DNA from 2 places in the Pantoea sp. X-Soil-YNGN-844 genome. Region 2 is predicted to be linked to the other one. Evidence: predicted binding sites of a transcription regulator. Region 2 holds the regulator's gene; the other holds the start of a gene.
The links. The regulator CRP, encoded in region 2, controls carbon source genes, mostly activating them, when cyclic AMP is high. The targets are predictions, from matches to a motif close to ATGTGANNNNNNTCACAT.

Region 1 (3,540 bases), 3.1 Mb from region 2:
GTGAAGTGCTGCAGCACATCGCCTGGCATGCCTTTCGGCAGCTCGATAGTCGAGTGGTTACCGAACAGCTTGATGTTACCGATGTAACGGCTGCTGATGTCGCCTTCGTTAGCGATAGCGCCAACGATGTGACGAACTTCAACACCATCATCACGGCCCACTTCGATGCGGTACAGCTGCATTTCGCCAACGTCACGACGTTCGCGACGTGGACGATCGCCATCACGGCTGTCACGGCTTTCACGTGGGCCACGATCGCTACGCGCTTCACGGCTGTCACGACGGCCATCACGCTCGTCACGATCGCGGTATTCGCGACGTGCAGGACGTGGTGCTTCTGGTGGCAGAATCAGAGGACGTTCGCCCTGTGCCATCTTCAGCAGTGCGGCTGCCAGCGTTTCCAGATCCAGTTCATCTTCCGGCTGCATTTTAGTCAGCAGAGCACGGTACTGATCCAGATCGCTGCTTTCCAGCTGCTGCTGAACTTTAGCGGCAAACTTAGCCAGACGACGCTCACCCAGCAGTTCTGCGTTAGGCAGCTCGACTTCAGGAATAGTCAGCTTCATGGTACGTTCGATGTTGCGCAGCAGACGACGCTCGCGGTTCTCAACGAACAGCAGCGCACGGCCAGCACGACCGGCACGACCGGTACGGCCGATACGGTGAACGTATGATTCTGCATCCATCGGGATGTCGTAGTTTACAACCAGGCTGATACGCTCAACGTCCAGGCCACGGGCCGCAACGTCGGTTGCAATCAGGATGTCCAGACGACCATCTTTCAGGCGCTCCAGCGTCTGCTCACGCAGTGCCTGGTTCATATCACCGTTCAGCGCGGCGCTGTTATAGCCACTACGCTCCAGCGCTTCTGCCACTTCCAGCGTTGCGTTTTTAGTACGCACGAAGATGATGGCAGCATCAAAGTCTTCTGCTTCCAGGAAGCGAACCAGTGCGTCTGTTTTACGACCGTAAGCGGTCCAGTAACTCTGGCTGATGTCAGGACGCGTTGTCATGCTTGACTGAATACGCACTTCCTGTGGATCTTTCATGAAGCGTTTGGTGATGCGACGAATCGCTTCCGGCATGGTTGCAGAGAACAGCGCAGTCTGATGACCGGCTGGAATCTGAGCCATGATGGTTTCAACGTCTTCGATGAAGCCCATACGCAGCATTTCATCAGCTTCATCCAGCACCAGGCCGCGCAGGTTAGAGAGTTCTAACGTGCCGCGTTTCAGGTGGTCAAGCAGACGACCAGGGGTACCCACAACAACCTGTGGTCCCTGACGCAGAGCGCGCAGCTGCACGTCATAACGCTGGCCGCCGTAAAGGGCAACCACGTTCAGGCCACGCATGTGCTTAGAGAATTCAGTGATTGCTTCAGCAACCTGTACCGCCAGTTCGCGGGTCGGTGCCAGCACCAGAATCTGTGGTGCTTTAACAGTCGGGTCGATGTTGTTTAACAGCGGCAGAGAGAACGCCGCAGTTTTACCACTCCCGGTCTGCGCCATGCCTAACACGTCACGGCCCGCCAGCAGGTGAGGAATACACTCAGCCTGGATTGGGGATGGCTTTACGTAGCCCATGCCATTCAGTGATTCAAGGATGTCGGCGTTCAGGCCAAGGTCAGCAAAAGTGGTTTGAATATCAGTCATGTAGTACACGTGCCTCTTAGATTGCGGCGGCCAGTCTACATAACTCGTCGTGAAAACTTTCAGTCATTTTCATCAAAAAGTGTGAACCGGCTCAAATTAGAAGTTTTGACGAACAGAAAAGCCTTCATCCCTTAAGATGATGACTTAACAGGTTTTACAGGCATATTAAGTTCGTCAGCTATTGCTGGTCAGATTCTGATAAATCGTCTTGTGCCTGGCCGAGTTGCGCCAGTTCCAACAATGCGTATCGGTGTTCAACAAAGTTGTTAACGTTGTTGGCCACCGCCAGTTTGAACAACGCTTTCGCGTCGTCCTTCTCCCCCAGACTTAGGTAGTACTTACCTAAATAGAAGTTGGTTTCACTGAGATGTTCAGCGAGCGAGGTGTTATCCGTTGCGTCCGCCTTGAGACTTTCCATCAACGTTTTCTCGTTGATATCTCCAAGGTAGAACTCGACAATATTCCATCCCCATTGGTCTCTGACCGCTTTGTCGTGACGCTGTTGAAGCGCGACTTTTGCCTTGTCGACATCCATCTCACGTTCAACGAGATAGAGCCACAGACTGCGGAAAGGATCGTTAGGATCGTCTTGATAAAACGCCAGCAGATCATCTTGCGCTAACTTGTATCGACCGCCGTAATAGAGGGCGATACCACGGTTTAAATGCGCATAGTTGTAAGTTGGATCAAGCTCAAGTACAGAATCAAACGCTTCATAGGCGGCATCAAAGTTGCCCGCCTGCGTTAAATATATGCCTAAGTAGTTAAACACTTCGGGCATATCTGGTCTTATAGACAGCGCTTGCGAAAAATCGTTCCGCGCTAATGCCCGCAGACCTAAACTATCATACAACACTCCGCGCTCATATAACAGCTGTGCGCGTTCATCATCGGTGAGAGCGCGACTGGCAAGAATTTGTTCCATGCGCGCCAGTATCACTTCCTGCTGCAGTGTGGGCTGTAAAGGCACTGCAAGAACTTCGTTCTTACGCCAATTGGAGTTGCTGCATCCTGCCAGCGTCAAAGCTGTCGCAACAAAACACCAGCGCAGAAAAGGCTTCATTTCCCACTCCCGAATACAAACATTGGGATAACCATCCTGTCATCCGCCTGCTGTGCACAAGGATTCCCGCCCTCGCGATGATACAAACGCCCCTCTCTGCCAGGCAAAGAGGGGCAAATCAGCAACGACTTATTCAGCGTCAGGCGTGGTCACCGCTGCAGCTTCTTCAGTCTGCGGCTTAGTTTCTGTCGCTTCTTTGATGCTCAGGCGTACGCGACCCTGGCGATCAACTTCCATCACCTTAACCGGCACTTCCTGACCCATCTGCAGATAGTCAGTCACTTTTTCAACGCGCTTATCAGCGATTTGTGAAATGTGAACCAGACCTTCTTTACCGCCGCCGATAGCAACGAAGGCACCGAAGTCAACGATACGGGTCACTTTACCACTGTAAATGCGGCCCACTTCGATTTCTGCAGTGATCTCTTCGATACGACGAATCGCTTCTTTCGCTTTCAGACCATCGGTCGCAGCGATTTTCACGGTGCCGTCATCTTCGATTTCAATCGTCGTGCCGGTCTCTTCGGTCAGTGCACGAATCACTGAGCCGCCTTTACCGATCACATCTTTGATCTTGTCAGAGCTGATTTTGATGGTGTAGATGCGTGGAGCGAATTCAGAAATCTCAGTACGCGGTGTGCTGATAGCCTGTTCCATCACGCCCAGAATGTGCAGACGCGCACCCTTGGCCTGGTTCAGGGCTTCCTGCATGATTTCACGCGTGATGCCTTCGATTTTGATGTCCATCTGCAGCGCGGTGATACCTTCACGGCTACCGGCTACTTTGAAGTCCATGTCGCCCAGGTGATCTTCGTCGCCCAGGAT
Region 2 (3,540 bases):
TTGAAACCACATCAATCGCGCTGCATCCACCCGCCGCCATCAGCACCATCTCCATTGGGCTGGGCGCTTTATCACCCGAATTGCCATCCATCAGTATCTGATGGCCGGATGAGGATTCTCCGAGGAATGTCAGCCCTTCTACCCATTTCACTCTTGCCTGCATGATTTTTGCTCCGGAATACGCTGTTTTGTCGCCAGAGTACGCTTTCACCTGGTAAACAGCAATCCAGAGAAATCCGCCCGTAGCTGAAGCGAGACAACAGAAGACAGTCGGCAAAAGCTGTGCTACAAACAGTGCTGAAAATATTTTTCGTCACCCGATGGCGAAGCCGGGAAGAATGATGCGCACTGCGCCTGATGCGGCCCGAATAATTTCCTGAAAAGGAAACGCTTGAAGCTTTCACCGCCTGACAGGGAAAACTGCCCCCTGTATTTTGGGCACGATTACAACAGAGGATAATAGCGAATGGTTCTCGGCAAACCGCAAACAGACCCTACACTCGAATGGTTCCTGTCCCATTGCCATATTCACAAGTATCCATCCAAAAGTACGCTGATTCACCAAGGTGAAAAAGCAGAAACGCTTTACTACATCGTGAAAGGTTCCGTCGCGGTTCTGATTAAAGATGAAGAAGGCAAAGAGATGATTCTTTCCTACCTGAATCAGGGCGATTTTATTGGTGAGCTTGGCCTGTTCGAAGAAGGTCAGGAGCGCAGCGCCTGGGTACGTGCGAAAAGCGCGTGCGAAGTGGCGGAGATTTCTTACAAGAAATTCCGTCAGCTGATCCAGGTTAACCCCGACATCCTGATGCGACTCTCCTCGCAGATGGCGCGTCGCCTGCAGGTCACGTCTGAAAAAGTGGGTAACCTCGCTTTCCTCGACGTCACCGGACGCATTGCACAGACTCTGCTTAACCTGGCGAAGCAGCCAGATGCCATGACGCATCCCGACGGCATGCAAATTAAAATCACTCGTCAGGAAATTGGCCAGATTGTGGGTTGTTCACGTGAAACCGTGGGCCGTATTCTGAAGATGCTGGAAGATCAGAACCTGATCTCCGCACACGGCAAAACCATCGTCGTTTACGGCACCCGCTAATTCCTGTCATCCACGGCGTGATGGCAACATCACGCCGTTATTGTTTGTGTTGGGCCGATGTGGCGTCGAATCATTTACCATCCTGAAGTTAACTACGCCTTGCGGCAAACGCTGGTGCTCTGTCTGCCGGTGGCACTGGGCTGGCTGGCTGGCGACCTGCAAAAAGGTCTGCTGTTCTCGTTAGTGCCCGCCTGCTGCAATATCGCCGGTCTGGATACCCCGCATAAACGCTTCTTCAAACGTCTGATTGTGGGCGGCAGCCTGTTTGCCCTCGGCAGCTTTCTGATTCAGTGGCTCACTCTGCATGCGATTCCACTGCCGCTGATCCTCTTCGCTATGCCTTTGCTGCTTGGCGTCACCGGTGAGATTAGCCCGCTGCATGGCCGTCTGCTGCCCGGCACCCTTATTGCCGCGATCTTTACACTCAGCCTGATTGGCCGCATGCCCATCTATGTCACTCCGCTGCTCTATATCGGCGGCACGCTCTGGTATGGGGTATTTAACTGGTTCTGGTTCTGGCTGTGGAAAGAGCAGCCGATGCGTGAGAGCCTGAGCCTGATCTACCGCGAGCTGGCCAACTACTGCGACGCCAAATATACCCTGCTGACGCAGCTGACCGATCCCGAAAAAGCGCTGCCGCCGCTGCTGGCTCACCAGCAGAAAGTGGTCGATCTGATCAACACCTGTTATCAGCAGATGCACATGCTGTCGGCCAGCCGCGATCACAGCCATAAGCGGCTGACGCGCGCTTTCCAGGTGGCACTCGATCTGCAGGAGCATATCTCGGTCAGCCTGCACCGCCCGGAAGAGGTGCAAAAGCTGGTGGAGCAGAGCCATGCTGAAGCGGTGATCCGTTGGAATGCCAAAACCATCTCGGCCCGGCTGCGGGTACTGGCGGATAACATCCTTTATCACCAGTTACCCGACCGCTTTGCGATGGATAAACAGCTCGGCGCGCTGGAGAAAATTGCTCATCAGCATCCCGATAATCCGGTGGGTAACTTCTGCCTTTATCACTTCAACCGCATTGCGCGCGTGCTGCGCACCCAGAAGCCGCTTTACCAGCGCGATCTGATGGCAGACCGCCAGCGCCGCCTGCCGCTGTTACCGGCGCTGCGCAGCTATCTCTCGTTTCGCTCGTCGGCGCTGCGCACGGCAGGTCGCTTTGCGGTGATGCTGATGCTGGGCAGCGCGCTGGCGCTGTTCTTCAACATCCCTAAACCCTACTGGATCCTGATGACCATTATGTTCGTCAGCCAGAACGGCTACAGCGCCACCCGCGTCCGTATCCAGCACCGGGCGCTGGGCACCTTTGCAGGACTGGTGATTGCGGCTGCCACGCTGCGGCTGGCGGTGCCGGAGTCACTGGTACTGATGATCATGCTGGCGATCACCTTTATCAGCTATCGCTTTACCCGCCAGTTCTATGGCTGGTCGATGATTGGCTTTACGGTTACGGCGGTTTACTCACTGCAACTGCTGTCACTGAATGGCGCGCAGTTTCTGCTGCCGCGACTGATGGATACGCTGATGGGTTGTCTGATCGCCTTTGGTGGGATGCTGTGGCTGTGGCCGCAGTGGCAGAGCGGCTTATTGCGGCAGAACGCCCACGACGCGCTGGAAACCTATCAGGATGCGCTGCGGCTCTTGCTGGGCGATGAACAGTCGTCAGAGAAACTGGCTTATCAGCGCGTGAAAGTGAATCAGGCACACAATGCGCTGTTTAACTCACTGAATCAGGCGATGCAGGAACCGGCATTCAACGCCCGCTATCTGAGTGATATGCGGCTCTGGGTCACCCACAGTCAGTTTATCGTCGAGCATATCAATGCGATAACGATTCTGGCGCGCGAGCACACGATGCTGACCGCCTCGCTGGCTCAACGCTATCTGCAATCCTGCGAAATTGCGCTGCAGCGGTGTCAGCAGCGGCTGGAATATGATGGTGAAAGCTCACAGGTGAATCTGCTGGATGACCTGGAGAACATCAGTGAGGGACCGATCACGGTGGTGGAACAGCATGTGCGGCGCATTCTCGATCACCTGAGCGTGATGTACACCATTTCATCGCTGGCGTGGAACCAGCGACCGCAACATGGCCGCTGGCTAATCAGACGCTTACGCAAAAACTAAGCTAGCCGTTGAGCACTTTGCCGACGGCGGTGGCGAAGCGGCTCATGCCCTCTTCAATGTCAGCAGGCTCGATGATCAGCGACGGGGCAAAGCGCATCACGTCGGTGCCGGCCACCAGCACCATCACCCCTTCAGCGGCAGCTGCATTCAGGATGTCGCGCGACCTGCCGGCATGCTGAGGTTTCAGCGCCGCGCCAATCAGCAGACCTTTGCCGCGAATGTCACTGAACAGGTCATACTTCGCGTCGATGGCCTGCAGCGCCGTGACAAAGTGCTGACGACGCATCTCCACGCCCGCCAGCACCTCC

Region 1: yrbN (protein YrbN) is a predicted target of CRP. The motif match lies at 1,732-1,749, and genes of this name have one in related genera.

The regions. Positions count from the first base shown of each region.
Region 1 is NZ_AP036007.1:509,539-513,078, reverse strand. Features, by position in the region: gene AC6I8C_RS02270 (DEAD/DEAH family ATP-dependent RNA helicase) at 1-1,652, opposite strand, end outside; gene yrbN (protein YrbN) at 1,669-1,725, opposite strand; gene nlpI (lipoprotein NlpI) at 1,831-2,715, opposite strand; gene pnp (polyribonucleotide nucleotidyltransferase) at 2,845-3,540, opposite strand, start outside.
Region 2 is NZ_AP036007.1:3,654,342-3,657,881, forward strand. Features, by position in the region: gene AC6I8C_RS17040 (OsmC family protein) at 1-163, opposite strand, end outside; gene crp (cAMP-activated global transcriptional regulator CRP) at 467-1,099, shown strand; gene AC6I8C_RS17050 (YccS/YhfK family putative transporter) at 1,157-3,232, shown strand; gene argD (bifunctional acetylornithine/succinyldiaminopimelate transaminase) at 3,234-3,540, opposite strand, start outside.